2 regions of the Streptomyces sp. NPDC017993 genome follow, and region 2 is predicted to be linked to the other one. Evidence: riboswitches for the same ligand, from Rfam matches in the RefSeq annotation. Region 2 holds a riboswitch; the other holds the start of a gene.
What was found. Region 2 has a riboswitch for cobalamin ahead of ACH4FH_RS24435 (ribonucleoside-diphosphate reductase subunit alpha). Riboswitches for the same ligand answer to the same signal wherever they lie in the genome.
Positions count from the first base shown of each region.

Region 1: it holds a riboswitch for cobalamin, as region 2 does, so the genes downstream of both, ACH4FH_RS28540 (prenyltransferase/squalene oxidase repeat-containing protein) here and ACH4FH_RS24435 (ribonucleoside-diphosphate reductase subunit alpha) in region 2, are expected to answer to the same signal.

Region 1 is NZ_JBIRGO010000017.1:183,279-192,630, reverse strand. Features, by position in the region: gene ACH4FH_RS28570 (serine hydrolase domain-containing protein) at 1-610, shown strand, start outside; gene ACH4FH_RS28565 (ECF transporter S component) at 745-1,488, opposite strand; gene ACH4FH_RS28560 (hypothetical protein) at 1,488-1,727, opposite strand; gene ACH4FH_RS28555 (ABC transporter ATP-binding protein) at 1,803-3,419, opposite strand; gene ACH4FH_RS28550 (CbiQ family ECF transporter T component) at 3,416-4,735, opposite strand; gene ACH4FH_RS28545 (SCO2322 family protein) at 4,708-5,454, opposite strand; gene ACH4FH_RS28540 (prenyltransferase/squalene oxidase repeat-containing protein) at 5,454-6,785, opposite strand; cobalamin riboswitch at 6,947-7,128, opposite strand; gene ACH4FH_RS28535 (MBL fold metallo-hydrolase) at 7,257-8,366, opposite strand; gene ACH4FH_RS28530 (aldehyde dehydrogenase) at 8,630-9,352, shown strand, end outside.
Region 2 is NZ_JBIRGO010000013.1:187,963-197,314, forward strand. Features, by position in the region: gene mctP (monocarboxylate uptake permease MctP) at 1-828, shown strand, start outside; partial or broken gene ACH4FH_RS24430 (Uma2 family endonuclease) at 920-1,508, opposite strand; cobalamin riboswitch at 1,625-1,786, shown strand; gene ACH4FH_RS24435 (ribonucleoside-diphosphate reductase subunit alpha) at 1,945-4,389, shown strand; gene ACH4FH_RS24440 (ribonucleotide-diphosphate reductase subunit beta) at 4,389-5,441, shown strand; gene ACH4FH_RS24445 (transglycosylase domain-containing protein) at 5,560-7,497, shown strand; gene def (peptide deformylase) at 7,571-8,215, opposite strand; gene ACH4FH_RS24455 (tetratricopeptide repeat protein) at 8,284-9,285, opposite strand.

The sequences.
Region 1 (9,352 bases), on a different contig from region 2:
CGACATCCTGGGCGTACTGATCGCCAGGGTCTCGGGCCGATCCCTCCCCGAGTTCTTCGCGGAGCGCCTGTTCGAGCCGCTCGGCATGGCCGACACCGGCTTCTCGGTGCCGGCCGCCGACCGCGACCGGTTCACCAGCTGCTACCGGCCCGACGCGGCGGGCGGTCTGGAGCCGGTCGACGCCCCCGACGGACAGTGGAGCAGCACCCCGGCCTTCCCTTCCGGTGCGGGCGGGCTGGTCTCGACCGTCGACGACCTGCACTCCTTCGCCCGGATGCTGCTCGCCGAGGGAACCACGGACGGCCGACGGCTGCTGTCGCCCACATCGGTGCGGCAGATGACCACCGACCAGCTCACACCGTCCCAGCGCGACGCCGGAGCGCTGTTCCTGGAGGGCCAGGGCTGGGGATACGGCGGCTCGGTCGATGTCGCACCCGTCGACCCGTGGAACGTGCCGGGCCGCTACGGCTGGGTCGGCGGCACCGGAACGGCGGCGCATCTCACCCCGTCCACGGGAGCGGTCACGATCCTGCTCACCCAATGCGAAATGACCAGCCCGAGTCCGCCCGCCGTGATGCGGGACTTCTGGCGGTGCGCGGCGGGGGCGTGAGGCCGGGGCGGGGACCCTGACGCGATCTACGGGTAGGGCCGGGGCAGTTGGGGGGAAACCCGGATATCGCGCCACGCGGGATGTCCGTACGGTCGCAGACAGGAGCCGGCCGAACGGGAGACGGCCGGGGCGGATCAGGGAGGGGGCGCCGGTGAGGCGAAGGAGACCGGGGTGTCGAAGGCGGCGCGGCGGGTGGCGCGGCGGAGGGCTCGCAGGACGGTGCTGCCGAGAGTGACGGTGAGGATGACGGTGACCAGGGCGCGGGGGACGTCCCAGCCGAGGGAGGTGGCCAGGCAGTAGGTGAGGTAGCGGGCGAGGTTCTCCTGCAGCGGGTCGCCGGGGACGAAGGACACCCCGGATGCCATTCCGGCGAGGTAGGGCCAGCCCTGGAGGTTCATGACCAGGCCGTAGAGCACGGCGGCGAGGGCGCCGTAGACGGCGAGGACGGCCAGTTCGCGGCGGCCGCGCAAGCGGTCGGGCCCCGGCAGCAGGCCCGCGCCCATGGAAACCCATCCCATGGTCAGCATCTGGAAGGGCATCCAGGGGCCGACGCCGCCGGTCAGCAGCGCGGACGCGAACATCGCCACGGACCCCAGGACGAAGCCGAACCCGGGGCCGAGCACCCGGCCCGCCAGCACCATCAGGAAGAACATCGGCTCGATGCCGGCGGTACCCGCGCCGAGGGGGCGCAGGGCGGCGCCCGCCGCGGCGAGGACGCCGAGCATCGCGATGGCCTTCGCGTCCAGGCCGGTGTCGGCGATGGTGGCCACGACGACGGCCAGCAGCAGCGGCAGCAGCGCGGCGAAGAGCCACGGCGCGTCCTTGGAATGAGCGAGTCCGGAAGCCGAGTCGGCGAGCAGGGGCCACCCGAAGGCCATCACGCCGCCGGCCGACACGAGAACCAGGGCGGCCACGGAGCGCGGGCCCAGGCGAACGGCACGCGCCTGTCGCCCGGGTGCGGTCGGCCGCCCCGCGCCCGGGCGGTGCGGGCGGTGCGGGCGGTGCGGGCGGAACGGGCGGCGACGCGGGCCGAGGTGACGCAGGCCGAGGTGACGCAGGCCGAGGTGATGCAGGCCGAAGCGACGTAGGCCGAGGCGACGCCGACGGTCCGGCTCATGCGACGGGGGTGGGGGAGGGGGGAGGGGGCCCCCGGGGGGCCCGTCGGGTTGGCCTGGGGTGGAGTGGGCGGCGTTCATGCGGTGGCCTCCAGGGCGTGCGCCACCTGGGGGACCGTCAGCCATGGCAGCGGCGCGAGGACCTTCGCGACCTGAGGGGCGAAGGAGGGCGACGCGAGCACGACCTCGTCGGTGGGGCCGTCGGCCACGATCTCGCCGTCGGCCAGGATGACGACGCGGTGGGCGAGTTCGGCGGCCAGTTCCACGTCGTGGGTGGCCAGAACGACGGCGTGCCCCTCGTCGGCCAGCGCGCGCAGCACCTCGATCAGACGGGCCTTGGCGGCGTAGTCGAGGCCGCGGGTGGGCTCGTCGAGCAGGAGCAGCGGCGGCCGGGCGGTCAGGACGACCGCCAGGGCCAGCGCGAGGCGTTGGCCCTCGGACAGATCGCGGGGGTGGACGGAGTCCGGTACGTCGGGCAGCAGGCGGGTGACGAGTTCCCGGCAGGTGCCTGCGGGCGCGCCCGCGTCGTCGTCGGCCGCCGCGCATTCGGCGGCGACGGTATCGGCGTACAGCAGGTCACGAGGTTCCTGGGGGACCAGGCCGACGTGGCGCAGGAGGGCGCGGGGGCGGGTGCGGTGCGGGGTGGCGTCGCCGACCCGGACCGTGCCGGAGGACGGCTCGTGCATGCCGACGAGGGTGGCGAGCAGGGTGGACTTGCCCGCACCGTTACGGCCCATCAACGCGAGGGTCTCGCCGGGGTGGACGGTGAGGTCCACCCCGTCCAGGACAGCAATTCGGCCTCGGTGGACGGTGAGCTCGGAGACGAGGGCGGCCGGTGTTCCGGTGTCTGCCGCCGCGTCCGCACCGGGCGGTGTCAGCTCCTGGAGGCGGTCGCGGAGAGGAGCGGCCCTGCGGCGCGCGTCGCGTACGGAGAGGGGGAGCGGCGACCACTGGGCGAGGCGGCCCAGGGCGACGACCGGGGGGTGGACCGGCGAGACGGCCATGATCTGCGCGGGGTCGCCGATGACCGGGGCAGCGCCTGGCGAGGGCAGCAGGATCACCTGGTCCGCGTACTGCACCACCCGCTCCAGGCGGTGTTCGGCCAGCAGCACCGTCGTCCCGAGGTCGTGCACGAGACGCTGGAGCACCGCCAGCACCTCCTCGGCGGCGGCCGGGTCCAGGGCGGAGGTCGGTTCGTCCAGGACGAGGACCTTGGGGTGGGTGGTCAGCACGGAGCCGATCGCCACCCGCTGCATCTGGCCACCGGAGAGCGTGGTGAGGGCACGGTCGCGCAGGTCGGCGAGGCCCAGCAGGTCGAGGGTCTCCTCCACGCGGCGGCGCATCACGTCCGGGGCGAGGCCGAGGGATTCCATGCCGTAGGCGAGTTCGTCCTCGACGGTGTCGGTGACGAAGTGCGCCCGCGGGTCCTGGCCCACGGTGCCGACCACATCGGCCAGTTCACGCGGCCGGTGGGTGCGGGTGTCGCGGCCGTCGACGGTGACCCGGCCGTGCAGGGTGCCCCCGGTGAAGTGCGGTACGAGCCCGCAGACGGCGTTCAGCAGAGTCGACTTGCCGACACCGGAGGGGCCGACGAGGAGACACAGCTCCCCTTCGGGGACGGTCAGGTCGACGTCCCGCACGGCGGGCTCGGTGGCGTCCCCGTAGGTGACCGACACCTGCTCGAACCGGATCACTGGGTGGACTCCCTCTGTGACGTGGGCGACTGCGGCGGCGTCGGCGAGATCGGTGACTGCGGCGCCTGCTGTGACTGCGGTGGCTCCGGTGACTTCGGAGACCGCGGCGACCGCAGAGACTTCTTCGACGTATCGGGGCCGTGACCGGGTGTGCGACCGGGGGTGCGACCGCCGTCGGGCCCGCCACTCGGCCCGGCACGTTCGGGCGAGGTGCGGGCCGGCAGGGGCGCGACGAACGCGGGCAGCAGGCCCACCAGTATGCCGAGGGCCGGCCAGAGCGGGAGGACGGGTGCGGTGAGGGGGACGACGGGCGGCTGGAGGGCGCCGGGCGCGACGGCGTCCGCCCAGATCATCAGGGCTGCCACGGCGATGCCGGAGCCGGCCACCAGCCAGGCGCGGGTGCCCCAGCGTTCCGGCCGGTAGCGGGTGCGTACGGAGCGGCGGCCGCCCAGCCACAACCCGCCGAGCGCGGCGGCGAGTCCGGCGAGCAGCAGGGGCAGCCCGTAGCCGGCGCCGGTCCCGGCCAGCAGCCCGTAGGTCCCGGCGCAGACGCCGAGCAGGCCGCCGAGGGTGAGGACCGAGGTGGTGTGCCGGACGGCGCGTGGCACCTGGGCGGCGCGGCCGTAGCCGCGGGCGTCCATCGCGGCGGCCAGCGCGACCGAGCGCTCCAGCGCCCCTTCCAGCACGGGCAGTCCGACCTGGAGGAGGGCCTTGAAGCCGCGGTCGGGACGGCCGCGCAGCCGACGGGCCGCGCGCAGTCGCTGCACGTCGGCCACCAGATTCGGCGCGAACGTCATCGCGACGACGACCGCGACGCCCGCCTCGTAGAGGGCCCCGGGCAGCGACTTCAGCATCCGGGCGGGGTTGGCGAGGGCGTTCGCGGCGCCGACGCAGATGAGGAGGGCGGCCAGCTTCAGGCCGTCGTAGAGGGCGAAGAGCATGCCCTCGGCGGTGACCCGGCCGCCGATCCGGACGCCCCGCGCCCAGTCGGGGAGCGGCACTTCGGGCAGCGTCACAAGAACGTGGGAACCGGGGATCGGCGAGCCCAGGACGAAGGCGAAGACCAGCCGGATGGCGATCACGAACAGGCCGAGCTTGGCGAACGCACCGTACGACCGGGCCCAGGGCGCGTCCGTACGGCGGGCCGCGACGACGTAGCCCGCCACCCCGACCAGCATGCCGAGCAGCAGCGGATTGGTGGTGCGGGAGGCCGCGGTCGCCAGGCCGAGCGCCCACAGCCACCACGCTCCGGCGTGCAGCGCGGTGGTACGGGTCGCGCGCGGGGCGCTCATCCGCGTCGGCGGCGTGCCTGCCATACGGCCGCCGCTCCCAGGGCGAAGACGGCCGCGCCGCCGCCGAGCAGTCCGGCGGACGGGCCGCCGTCCTCGCCGTGGTCCACCGTGCCGGAACCCCGCTCCGCCGACGGCGCGGAGGCGTCCGGCCCGGAGCCCGCGGCTGCCTCGTCCTTGCCGCCTGCCTCGTCCTCGGCCCCCGTGTCGCCTGATCCGCCGACCCGGTCCGCGCACCCCGACCGCGGGTAGTCGGCGATGGCGCACAACAGGGCGTGGGGGTCGTACCGCAGCGGCCGGGCGACCGCGGCCAGTACCTCACCCGCCGAGGCGTCCTCAGGGACAACGGCGCAGTGCGTCCGCGGCTTCGGCGGCCGCTCCCCGCCGGGCGCGTCCGACGCACTGCCGAAGTCGATGACGACGCCGACCCGCTTGCTGTTCTCCTTGGCGGGTGTGCCCTGGCAGATCGCGTCGAAGTCGGCGGCCGTGCGCGGGCCGGCGGCCGCGGCGGAGTCGGCGCTCACGGTGAACCGGAACCCCTCGACCGCACCGTCGGCCGGCCGCGCGGTGGCCGGCCCTTCGGTCGCGTACGCCCAGGAACCGGCGGCGCCACCGGAGCCGCCCGAGCCGCCCTTGCTGTTCCAGAAGGACCAGTAGCGGTACTCCTGCGCCTGGGCGGGCGCGGCGGCCAGGCCGCTGATCGTGCCGGCCAGCAGCAGGGCGCAGGCGATACGAGGGAAGCGCATCAGAGGGCGTTCTTCTTCTTGCGGCCGCTCAGCAGGAAGCCGATACCGGCGCCCACGGCGAGCCCGACGCCGACGACCCACCAGATGCCCATGCCGCTCCCGCTGTCCTCCGTGTCCTTCGCGTCGGCGCTCTTCCCCTGCTTCTGGCCGGCGGCCGGCGCGGGGCCGGTGGCGTTGAGAGCGGCGACCAGGTCGGTGCCGCCGAAGGCGCGCGGGTCGGTGCCCGTGGCGTGCGCGGCGAGCACCAGCTGGGCATACGCGGCCGGGCCGTTCTGCTTCGCCCAGTCCGCCGCGTGCTGTTCCAGCCACTTCAGCGGCTTCTGCGCGGCCGCGCCGTGCGCTCCCGCGGCCAGCGCGAGGACGGTGTCGGCGGTGTTGCCGACGTCCGGCTGGTCCTCCGCGCCGGGCATCGCGGACAGCAGGTGCTGCCCGTTCGCGTCGAGCTGCGCGACGAGGTAGGCGTCCGCGCCCCCGGCCGCCACCTTCCGGGCACCGGCGTCCGCGCTGCCCTTGCCCTTACCGTCGTCGCCCTGGCTGTCCGCACCGTCCTTGCAGGTCAGCGGGCGGACAGGGGTGACTGTGTCCTTGCCGGCCGGCGTGACGACGAAGCCCTCGCCGAGGGCGCCCAGCGCGGCGGCCGCGGTGGCGTCGGCGTTCGGGGCCAACGCGCCGTCCTTGGGCTGGAAGGCGAAGGCGCCGCGCTCCGCGGACTTCGCCCTGCAGCCCAGCTGGAAGGTCAGCAGCGCGTCGAAGGGCGACTTGCCGCCCTCTTCCGAGGTCACGGCGGCCGGCTTCTCGCCCGCCGCGACGAGTGCCCCGATGACCACGGAGGTGGAGTTGGCGTCGCTCGCCGAGCCCGCCATCGAACTCCATCCGCCGTCCTTGTTCTGCACGGACTTCAGCCAGCCCACGGCCTTCTTCACGGCGTCACCGTGTCCGCCGAGCGCGGCCAGTGCCTGCACCGCGGCGCCCGTCTGGTTGGTGTCCCGCATCGTCTTGGCGGCGCAGGGCTTCGCCGGGTCGGCCCGGAAGGCGGCGAACGAACCGTCGGCGCACTGCTGCCCGGTGAGCCAGTCGACCGCCGACGCCGCGGGCCGCAGGCCCACCGTGTCCTGCGCGAGCAGGGCGAGGGACTGCCGCCACACGCCGTCGTACTCAGGGGAGGTGGCGCCGTACAGGCCGGCGGGCAGCTTCGCGGGGGAGGGCGAGGGGGCCGCGGCCGGGGCGGCGGAGTCGGCGAACGCGGCCGGGGCGGCGGCCGCGCCCAGCACCGCCGCGGTGGCCAGCGCCGCGGCGGCGCGGCGTGCCAGGACGGCGAAGGAAGGAGCCATGGGGTCGGTGCCTCTCGGGGTCGGTTCGCAGCGGTGTACGCAGCCGCGCTCGGCCGGCCGCCCGCGCGCCCGGTCGTCGGACCCACGCGGTGGCACCGGGCTCAGCTCCGTATACCTCGACGGTGCCGCGCACCGGCCGTCCGAAGGCGGGGCCGGGGCGGGAGCCTTGGTCGTGCGCCAGCGGGTGCTCCGGCTCGTACGGCCGTGCGTGCCGCGTAAGCGTCGCGGTGCGCGGGCGGGCCGTCCTCACGGTTGCGGGTCAGCGCCGGATTTTCACCGGCTTCCCCCGATAGGCACGGATGAAGTTTTCACGCACACCTTAACCGGCGCCCGCAAGGGGTTCGCTCGCACGTACGGATACCGGCGGGAACGCGGCCCCGGCGTGCGGGCGCGGGGAGCGGGGCGGCGGAGCCCTTCCCCGCGGGCGGTGTCGGGCGGTGTCGGGCGGTGTCGGGCGCCGGCCCTCGGGGGTCATGCCGCCCGGTACGTCACCGGGTCGGAGCCGGGGACGGGCTCGGCGTGCCCGAGTTTCACCAGGCGGCGCAGGTGGGCCTCGGCTTCCGAGACGGCGATGTTGCGGGAGCCGTAGGGGATCTGCTCCCAGGGGCGGTTCCACTCCATCGCCACCGCGAGCTGCCAGGGCGTGAGGGGTTCGCGGAGCAGTGCTCTCAGTCCGGACAGGCGCTCTTCGTGGTGGGCGAGGAGTTCTTGCACGCGCCCGTCCGCGTCGGCGAACGCGTGCTGGTGGGCGGGCAGCACCTCGGCGGGGGCGAGCCTGCCGATCCGCTCCAGGGAGTCGAGGTAGTCGCCCAGCGGGTCGGTGACCGTGGCGTCGTCCGGGTCCTCGTACAGCCCGACGTGCGGGGTGATGCCGGGGAGGAGGTGGTCGCCGGAGAACAGCCGGCCGAAGCGGTGGGGCTGCCCGGCCGGGGCCCCGGCCACCGCACTCCCGGCCTCCCCGTCCCCGGCCCCCGCACCGGCCCCCGTGCCCCGCCCCGGGTGCTCCTCCTCCAGATGCAGGCAGACGTGTCCCGGGGTGTGCCCCGGCGTCCAGATCCCCCGCAGCCGACGCCCGGGGAGGTCGAGCAGCTCGCCGGGGGCGATGTCGCGGTCGGGCAGCGCGGGCCGCCGGGCGGGCAGTGACCGGGCGCTGCCCTTGGCGCGGGCCGCCCGCAGGGGCGCGAGGTGGTCCTCGGGCGCGCCCGCCGCCGTGAGTTTGGCGGTCAGGTAGTCGAGCCACCGGCCCGGCTCGGCCTCGCGGCTGCGGCGGACCATGGCGGTGTCGGCCGCGTGCATCGCGATCCAGGCCCCGGACGCCTCGCGGACCTTGGCGGAGAGGCCGTGGTGGTCGGGGTGGTGGTGGGTGATCAGGACGCCGTGCAGGTCGGTGACGGCGAACCCGCATCCCTCGACACCGGCGACGAGGGTGTCCCAGGAGTCCGGGTCGTCCCAGCCGGTGTCGATGAGCACCGGACCGCGGTCGGTCTCCAGGAGGTGGACGAGGGTGTGGCCGAGCGGATTGTCCGGGATGGGGACGGCGATGCTCCATACCCCGCCCCTGTGGTCGGTCACCTGTGTCATCCCGGTCCCCTCTCGGTGTGGGCCTGCCCGGTCACTATAACTAGAACGAGTTCCAGTACGTCCTGAAGTGGTCTTTTCGATGGCGGAGTTGAGGCAGTAGACAGGCACCGGCTAGGAAGTGGGGGCCGACGGCGCGGTGATTGTGTGCGCGCCGTGGACTCCTGCAAGGGGAACTGGTATCAGTTTCTGATGCAGCGTCAGATGTCGGCGGGCGCATGAATGCCAGCCGGCCGAGGGCGGCCAACCCGCGGGAGGCGGCAGCGATGAGCGACCTCGTCGAGCACGGAAAGCTCTACATAGGCGGTGAGTTGGTCGACCCGGCCGGCCGCGACACGATCGAGGTCGTCTCACCGCACACCGAGCAGGTCATCGGCCGGGTTCCGCACGCCTCCCGGGCCGATGTCGACCGCGCGGTGGCTGCGGCCCGCACGTCCTTCGACTCCGGGGTCTGGGCCAGGGCCCCGCTGGCGGAGCGGATCGCCGTGGTGACCCGCATCAAGGACGCCTTCGCCGCGCGCAGCGAGGAGATCGCCCGGGTCATCAGCTCCGAGAACGGCACACCCGTCACCTCCGGACTGATGGTGCAGTCGCTGGCGGCGATGCTGGTGTGGGACGCGGCCCTCGCCGTGGCCCGTGACTTCCCGTTCGAGGAGCGGCGCGCCGGCCTGCTGGGCCCGCTGCTGGTCCGCCGGGAGCCGGCCGGGGTGGTCGCGGCCGTCGTGCCCTGGAACGTCCCGCAGTTCACCGCCGCCGCCAAGCTCGCGCCGGCCCTGCTGGCGGGCTGCTCGGTGGTGTTGAAGGTGTCGCCGGAGACTCCGCTGGACGCCTACCTCCTCGCCGAGATCGTGACCGAGGCCGGGCTGCCGGAGGGGGTGCTGTCGATCCTGCCCGCGGACCGGGAGGTCAGTGAGTACCTGGTCGGGCATCCGGGCGTGGACAAGGTCTCGTTCACCGGGTCGGTGGCGGCGGGCAAGCGGGTCATGGAG
Region 2 (9,352 bases):
TACCCGCACTCGATCACCGCGACGCTGTCCTCGCGCAGCCGCAACGTGATCCGCCGCAACACCACGATCCTGCCGCTGTACTCCCTGATGCTGGGCCTGCTGGCGCTGCTCGGCTTCATGGCCATCAAGGCCGGCACGGAGATCCACGGCAACCCCCAGTTGGCGATTCCGCAGCTCTTCGAGGACATGTTCCCGAGCTGGTTCGCCGGCGTGGCGTTCGCCGCGATCGGCATCGGCGCCCTGGTGCCCGCGGCCATCATGTCGATCGCCGCGGCCAACCTCTTCACCCGCAATGTCTACAAGGACTTCCTGAAGCCGGACGCCACCCCGGCCCAGGAGCACAAGGTCGCCAAGCTCGTCTCGCTGCTGGTGAAGGTCGGCGCGCTGGCCTTCGTCCTGACCATGGACAAGACGGTCGCCATCAACTTCCAGCTGCTGGGCGGCATCTGGATCCTGCAGACCATGCCGTCCCTCGTCGGCGGTCTGTTCACCCGCTGGTTCCACCGCTGGGCGCTGCTCGCCGGCTGGGCGGTCGGCATGGCGTACGGCACGCTCGCGGCGTACGGCGTGGCCAGCCCCACCCAGGCGCACTTCGGCGGCTCCAGCAGGGAGATCCCGGGTATCGGTGAGATCGGCTACATCGGCCTGACCGCGTTCGTGCTGAACGTCGTGGTCACCGTCGTGCTGACCTTCGCCCTGAAGGCCGCGAAGGCGCCGGACGGCGTCGACGAGACCAGCCCCGGCGACTACACCGCGGACATCGGCGACAAGGGCGTCAGCCCCGACCTGCCGCCTGCTACCGCGGAGGAGGCCCCCGCGGGCCGCTGACCCGCCGCACCGCTCCCGGCCACGGGCCGTCGCACCCCCAGGGTGCGGCGGCCCGTTCGCGTGCGGAGCGCGGCGCGACGTCCGCGCCGGTTCAGCTCACCCAGTCCTTGAGCGCCTCGGTTTCGAGCGTGATGTTCACCGGGTCCGGCAGGTGGAGCGACTTGCCGAAGGGGACGGTGTGGACGTTCTCGTAGCGGTCGGCGTCGGGCCGGCTGTAGACCGTGACGTGGTGGGCATCACGGTCCACCAGCAGAGAGAGCGGGATGCCGGTCTCCGCGTACGCACGGGGCTTTTCCACCCGGTCCCGCTGGTCGGCATCGGGGTCGTGGGAGGCGACCTCGACAACCATCAGAACCGGGTCGGGGCCGGCCCATTCGCCCTGGCCGACGAAAGCATCCATGGGCGCGAGCGTCCCGTCCGGGCGGGCACGGCCGCTTCGGTACGTCTGCACCTTCAGGCCCTGGCCGGGCGTCGAGCCAGAGCTCGGGCCGATGCTGCATACAGACACGGGTAAGCCACTGGATGATCCGCCCGTGGTCCCCGTCCGGCATGGGCTTGCTCCTGACCGTCCCGTCGATAAGTTCCCACCGCGCGCCTTCCTCCAGGCGGGCGAGTATCCGAGCGGCCTCTTCGAAATGCTCGGTGCCCATGATGTGCGGCCGGTCGGCAAGCGCGGTCATGGAACCTTCTCCCTCTGTCATCAACGGAGCGGGAGACGTAGGAAGCCGATAGCCGAGCGCACGGACAGACACCGCTTGATCACTCTCAACTCACTAGATATGGGGGTGCACACGAGAAGCCACCACCACATGTATGCTCGTGCTCGCTGTCGCCGCAGGGGAATCCGGTGCGAATCCGGAACTGTCCCGCAACGGTGTACGAGCACGCCCATAAGGCCCCAAAGCCCTACCGGCGCGCCCGTGGAGTCCGAAGACCTGCCGACGGTACGCCCGCACCGCCATCGGTGCGGACGTCGATACGTCCGGGCCCCGTGGGATGGGCCGGTGGACGCCGCGCGGTGTGCCCGCGCATCCCGACATTCCGGGGTGCCGCATGCCCGCGCGCGCCCGTCGCGCCCCTCCCTCCTGGCCCCCGCCGAGTGAGGGAGAGCATCACGTGACCATCGCGCCAACGGAGCCCGCGTCAGACGCCGAGGTCGTGCAGTCCGCGCCGCCCGCCCCCGCCGACCGGGACGGCCGTGCCGAGGACGGCCCCGGTGTGGCCCTGCTGCGCACCCTGACCGAGCTGACCGAGGACCTGACCGCGACCGACCCCGGCAAGGTGGCCGCCGCCGCCCTCCGCGGCCGCCACGCGGGCTCCGACGAGGCCGAGTTGCGCTCACTCGCGATCGAGGCCGCGGCCGGTCTGATCGGTGACGAGCCGCAGTACTCCCGGCTCGCGGCGCGGCTGCTCACCCTCGCCATCGCGGAGGAGGCCGCGGGCCAGGGCGCCACCGCGTTCTCCGCCTCGGTGGAGGTCGGTCACCGCGAAGGTCTGATCGCCGACGCCACCGCCGCGTTCGTCCGCACCCACGCCGCCCGCCTGGACGCCTCCGTCGACAAGGCCCTCGCCGACGGCGCCGACGACCGCTTCGGCTACTTCGGCCTGCGCACCCTGCACTCCCGCTACCTCCTGCGGCACCCCACCACCCGTCAGGTCATCGAGACACCACAGCACTTCCTGCTCCGGGTGGCCTGCGGTCTCGCCGAGAACGACTCCACGGCCGCGCTGGACGACGTCGCCGAGCTGTACCGCCTCACCAGCTCACTGTCCTATCTGCCGTCCTCCCCCACCCTGTTCAACTCCGGCACCCGCCACCCGCAGATGTCCTCGTGCTATCTGCTGGACTCCCCGCTGGACGAACTCGACTCGATCTACGACCGCTACCACCAGGTCGCCCGGCTCTCCAAGCACGCCGGCGGCATCGGTCTTTCCTACTCCCGGATCCGCGCACGGGGGTCGCTGATCCGGGGCACCAACGGCCACTCGAACGGCATCGTGCCGTTCCTGCGCACCCTGGACGCCTCGGTCGCGGCGGTGAACCAGGGCGGCCGCCGCAAGGGCGCCGCCTGCGTCTACCTGGAGACCTGGCACGCCGACATCGAGGAGTTCCTGGAGCTGCGCGACAACACCGGCGAGGAGGCCCGCCGTACGCACAACCTGAACATCGCGCACTGGATCCCGGACGAGTTCATGCGCCGCGTCGAGGCGGACGCCGACTGGTCGCTGTTCTCGCCGTCGGACGCGCCGGAGCTGGTGGACCTGTGGGGCGACGAGTTCGACGCCGCCTACCGCAGGGCCGAGGCCGAGGGCAGGGCGCTCAAGCAGATCCCGGCCCGGCTGCTGTACTCGCGGATGATGCGCACCCTGGCGCAGACCGGCAACGGCTGGATGACGTTCAAGGACGCCGCCAACCGCACCGCCAACCAGACCGCCGAGCCCGGCAAGGTCGTGCACTCGTCAAACCTGTGCACCGAGATCCTGGAGGTCACGGACGACGGGGAAACCGCGGTCTGCAACCTCGGGTCGGTCAACCTCGCCGCGCATCTGGGCGACGAGGCCGCCGGCTGGGAGGAAGCGATGGACTGGGAGCGGCTGGACGCGACGGTCCGCACCGCCGTCACCTTCCTCGACCGCGTCGTGGACATCAACTTCTACCCGACCGAGCAGGCCGGCGCCTCCAACTCCCGCTGGCGGCCGGTCGGTCTGGGCCTGATGGGCCTGCAGGACGTCTTCTTCCGGCTGCGGCTGCCGTTCGACTCGGCCGAGGCGCGGGAGCTGTCGACCCGGATCTCCGAGCGGATCATGCTCGCCGCGTACGAGGCGTCCGCCGACCTGGCGGAGCGGCGCGGCCCGCACCCTGCCTGGTCCTCCACCCGCACCGCCCGCGGGGTGCTGCACCCCGACCACTACCCCAACGCCGAGCCCCGCTGGGCGGACCGCTGGGCGGCGCTGCGGACCCGGATCGCGGCGACCGGAATGCGGAACTCGCTTCTGCTGGCGATCGCGCCGACCGCGACGATCGCCTCGATCGCGGGCGTGTACGAGTGCATCGAGCCGCAGGTCTCCAACCTCTTCAAGCGCGAGACGCTGTCCGGCGAGTTCCTCCAGGTCAACGCCTATCTGATCGAGGAGCTCAAGGCGCTGGGGCTGTGGGACGCGCGGACCCGCGACGCCCTGCGCGAGGCCAACGGCAGTGTGCAGGACGTCGAGTGGATTCCCGAGGAGGTCCGGGCGCTGTACCGCACCGCCTGGGAGGTCCCGCAGCGCGCGCTGATCGACATGGCCGCGGCCCGTACTCCGTACCTCGACCAGAGCCAGTCGCTGAACCTCTTCATGGCGTCACCGACCATCGGCAAGCTCAGCTCGATGTACGCCTACGCCTGGAAACGCGGCATCAAGACCACGTACTACCTGCGCTCCCGCCCGGCGACGCGGATCGCGCAGTCGGCGCGCGGCACGGCGGCCGCGGCCCCCGCCACCGTCCCCCAGCAGGCCACCGACCCCGACGCGGTCGCCTGCTCCCTGGAAAACCCCGAGTCCTGCGAGGCCTGCCAGTAATGACCACCGAAGCCACCACAGCATCCGCGGCACACACGGCCACCACCGGTACCAAGAACCTCCTGGACCCGGGCTTCGAACTGACGCTGCGACCCATGCGGTACCCCGACTTCTACGACCGCTACCGCGACGCGATCAAGAACACCTGGACGGTGGAGGAGGTCGACCTCCACTCCGACGTCACCGACCTCGCCAAGCTCTCGCCGGGCGAGCAGCACATGATCGGCCGACTGGTCGCGTTCTTCGCGACCGGCGACTCGATCGTGTCCAACAACCTGGTCCTGACGCTCTACAAGCACATCAACTCCCCCGAGGCGCGGCTGTACCTGAGCCGTCAGCTGTTCGAGGAGGCGGTGCACGTCCAGTTCTATCTGACGCTGCTGGACACCTACCTGCCCGACCCGGACGACCGCGCCGCCGCCTTCGCGGCCGTGGAGAACATCCCGTCCATCCGCGAGAAGGCCGAGTTCTGCTTCAAATGGATGGACTCGGTCGAGAGCATCGACCGGCTGGAGTCCAGGGCCGACCGGCGCCGCTTCCTGCTCAACCTGATCTGCTTCGCGGCCTGCATCGAGGGCCTGTTCTTCTACGGCGCCTTCGCCTACGTCTACTGGTTCCGCTCGCGCGGCCTGCTGCACGGCCTGGCCACCGGCACCAACTGGGTGTTCCGCGACGAGTCCATGCACATGGAGTTCGCGTTCTCGGTGGTGGACACCGTCCGCCAGGAGGAGCCCGACCTCTTCGACGACCAGCTGGAGCAGCAAGTCGTCGAGATGCTCAAGGAAGCCGTGGAGGCGGAGCTGCAGTTCGGCCGTGACCTGTGCGGCGAGGGCCTGCCGGGCATGAACACCGAGTCGATGCGCGAGTACCTCCAGTGCGTCGCCGACCAGCGGTTGCAGCGTCTGGGCTTCCCGCCCGTGTACGGCTCGGAGAACCCGTTCTCCTTCATGGAGTTGCAGAACGTCCAGGAGCTGACGAACTTCTTCGAGCGCCGGGCCTCGGCCTACCAGGTCGCCGTCGAGGGCTCGGTCTCCTTCGACGACGACTTCTGACCGCCGCGTTCACCGCGAATCCTGCCGCGACGCCCCTTCGTCCCATCTGCCGTCCCGCCGATTGTGAGCATTCGGTTAGATGGCAAACCCGTCCGCCTCCCGCCTCGTCTACGGGAGCATGAAGGGAACGAAGGGGCGTCGCCGGTTCATCGACTATCCGCGCCTGGGGCGGGAGGGGCCGCGCCGCTGGCTGCCCTCCTGGCGTCTGGTGGCCGGCACCTTCGGGGCCGGCATCGCGGTCCTCGCCGGACTGTTCGCGCTCGTCTACGTCAACGTCGGCATCCCGAACGAGAACGCGCTGGCCGGCCGGGAAGCCACCGTCTACTACTGGGCGGACGGCAGCCAGATGGTGAGCGTCGGGCCCGTCAACCGGCAGAACATCTCGCTCGACAAGGTGCCCGACTCCGTCGAGAGCGCCGTCATCTCGGCGGAGAACGCCACCTTCTACAGCGACTCGGGCGTCTCGTTGCAGGGCATCGCCCGCGCCGTCGTGAACATGGTCTCCGGCGAGGAGGCGCAGGGCGGCTCCACCATCACCCAGCAATACGTGAAGAACACCTATCTCTCGCAGGACCAGACGGTCACCCGCAAGGTCAAGGAATTCATCATCTCCTTGAAGGTGAACAACCAGAAGTCCAAGCAGGAGATTCTCCGCGGTTACCTCAACACCAGCTGGTTCGGGCGCGGTTCGTACGGAATCCAGGCCGCCGCGCACGCGTATTACGGCATCGACGCACAGCGGCTCAATCCCGGTCAGGCCGCCCTGCTGGCCGCCTTGTTGAAGGGCGCGGAGCAGTACGATCCGGGCCTGGGCAAGGCGTCCCACGAGCGGGCGGTGGCACGCTGGAAGTGGATTCTGGACCGGCAGGTCGACACCGGCGCCATGAGCGCGGCCGAGCGGGCGAAATACCGGGTCTTCCCGGAACCACGGGCGTTGGAGAAACCCACCAGTCAGGCCGGGCAGACCGGCTATCTGGTCGATGTCGCCAACAAGTTCATCAAGAGCGGCAGCGGTCTGACCGACAAGGACCTGGCGCGCGGCGGCTACCGCATTTACACCACTTTCGACAAACAGCGCACCCGCCGGCTGGAAAAGGCGGTCACCACGGTGCGCAAGCGCGACCTCGATCCGAAGAAGCGGGCCGCCGACACCTTCGTGGAATTCGGCGCGGCATCGGTCCGCCCGCGCGACGGCGCGATCGTCGCCCTCTACGGCGGCACGGACGCCACCCGGCACTTCAGCAACAACGCGGACACCTCGGCCGTCCCGGCAGGATCGGCCTTCAAACCGTTCGTCCTCGCCGCCGCGCTGCTGCAGCAGGCCGAGGAGGCCGCCACGAAGCCGATGCCGGTGGGCCGGGAGACCCACCCCGTCGCCGAAGATCTCTTCGGGGCCCTGATGGAAGGCGAGAACCCGCCATTCGTACAGGCCGGGCAGCGCATCGGGCTGGCGCGGATCCGCCATCTCGCGCTGGCCGCGGGCCTGCACAAGGAGAGCCTGGCGCGCCTGGAGCCGACCTTCCCGCTGGGCACCTCGGCTCCGAGCGCGATCCGGCTGGCGAGCGCGTACACCACCTTCGCCAACGACGGCCGGCATACCGACCCGTACGCGGTCTCCCGGGTCACCCGCAACGGCAGGCCGGTCGACGGCTTCGGCCGGCCGGCGCCCGAGCAGGTCCTCACGTCCGGCGTCGCCCAGCAGGTGACCGGCGCCCTGGAAGGCTGGGGTTGGCGCACCCTGGGGCCGGACGGCACCGGCGGGCGGCAGCGCTACCGGCCGGTCGCGGCCGCCGGCACGGAGCCCGGCGACCGGATGAAGTCGGCGTGGTTCATCGGCACCGCGGCGGGCGCCGGGGGCGGCGCGGTGCCCGGGATCCGGCCCGACCGCGCGCCCGGAGCCGGTGACGGCAGCGAGCCGACCACCGCCATCACCGTCTTCCGCAACAAGCCGGGAGCGCCGGAGCTGCTGCCGATGCAGGGCGTGGGCGGCTCCGTGACCGGGCTGGGCACGGACCTCCCGCCGCGGGTCTGGACGGCCTACCAGGACGCCTCATGACCCGCCGCGCCCCCGCAGCCCCGCACGGTCTCGCAGGCCCACCGGGGCGCCCGGCGCACCTGCGCGACGGCGCTCAGTCGTTGGCGACGACCGGGTAGCGCGGCTCTTGCTCGGCCATCTGCTTCAGCGCGTCCTTGCGGTCCCGCTTGGAGAGCCGGTCGATGTAGAGGTAGCCGTAGAGGTGGTCGGTCTCGTGCTGGAGGCAGCGCGCGAAGTAGCCGGTGCCCCGGATCGCGACCGGGTTGCCCTCGGCGTCCTGGCCCCGCACCACGGCGTAGTCGGGACGGGCCAGCTCGGCGTACGCGCCCGGCACCGACAGGCAGCCCTCGCCGGAGTCGTCCAGCACCCGCTGCTCGACCGGCACCTCGTCGAGGACGGGGTTGCAGATCGCGCCGACGTGCCGCACACCGGAGTCGTCGAGGCAGTCGTAGACGAAGACCTTCAGGTCCACACCGATCTGGTTCGCGGCCAGGCCCACACCCTCGGCGGTCCGCTGGCTGGCGAACATGTCATCGATGAGTCGGCCGAGTTCGTCGCCGAACTCCGTGACGTCCTTGCACTCCTTGTGGAGCACCGGGTTGCCGACGACCGTGATGGGCCGCGACGTGCCGCGCTCGCGGTGGGCGGCCTCCCGCTGCGCCGCGTCCGTCGTGTCGTCGATGAACTCATCGTCCACGCGCTGCTCACCGTTTTGATCAAACACAGGCTGCTGGGCCATTTCCGCCGTACGCCTTCCTGAAAACCCTGATTAGTCGCCCTACAGACTACGGGGGCACGACCGGGCGCTCAGCAGACCTCTTCGAGATCCCGCCATTCCCGGGTGTCCGGGCTGTCGGCGACCCAGCCGTCCAGCAGTCCGCGCACCAGCGCGGAGGGTGCGGCGATACCGCACTCGCGCTCCGGCACCCACAGGGAGCCCGACCCCGCCGTACGGTGCCCGAGCGGGCCGGGATGGCCCGGCTCACTGTGGTCGTGCGGGTCCATGTGCTCGCCGTCGCCCTCGTCGCTGGGCATCCGGCTCTCCGAGCACGTACGGCACAGCAGCCGCACGGACGACGACCAGTCCTCCGCGGCAAAGCCCGCGTCGGCCGCCAGGCGCTCCAGGGCGTCCCGGTCGTCCTCGGTGGCCGCCTCCAGCAGCACCACCCAGGTCGGGACGGGGGACGGCGCCCACAGCTCGATCTCGTCGAAGACCGGGAAGGCCCTCGTGCCGCCGTCGGCGCCGGCGGCGGTGATCCGCTCGCCGTGCGGGACGCCGTCGTGCAGCACGACCTCGCCCCAGCGCCGCCCGGAGGACGGCAGCGGGATCGACAGCACCTCGATACGGGCCGGGTCCAGCCGGCGGCCCCAGACCACCTCCGCCTCGCCCTCGGGCGAGAGGCGTACGGCGGCGCTTCCCAGGGCCATCCCGGTCGGCTCCGCGGAGGGCGAGCCCTCGGTGGGCACCTTGAGGCCGTATGCCTGCCAGGCGCGGCGGGCCAGCGGCCAGTCCTGCAGGGCGGTGGCGGCGATGCCGACGTTCCACCAGTCGGGCGCCCCGGTCTCGCGGTCGAGCAGCGCGACCGCGCGCAGTCCGGCGGCCCTGGCCTGCTCCCAGTCGTGCCGGAACTTGTGCAGCAGGGCGAGGTTGAACCAGGACTCCGAGAGCCACGGCTCCATATCGGCGGCACGCGTCAGCAGCGCCCCCGCGTCCTCGTAACGGCCGTCGCCGATCAGCGTGAAAGCGCGGTCGGTCGCCTGCCGCCACGAGGCGGAGGGCCGGTGCCGTACCTTGCCGAAGATCCTCACGATTCCCGCCTGCTGGTTGCTCTTGATGCCGCTGCCGGAGGTGTTCCGAGCGACTGCCGGGCCATCT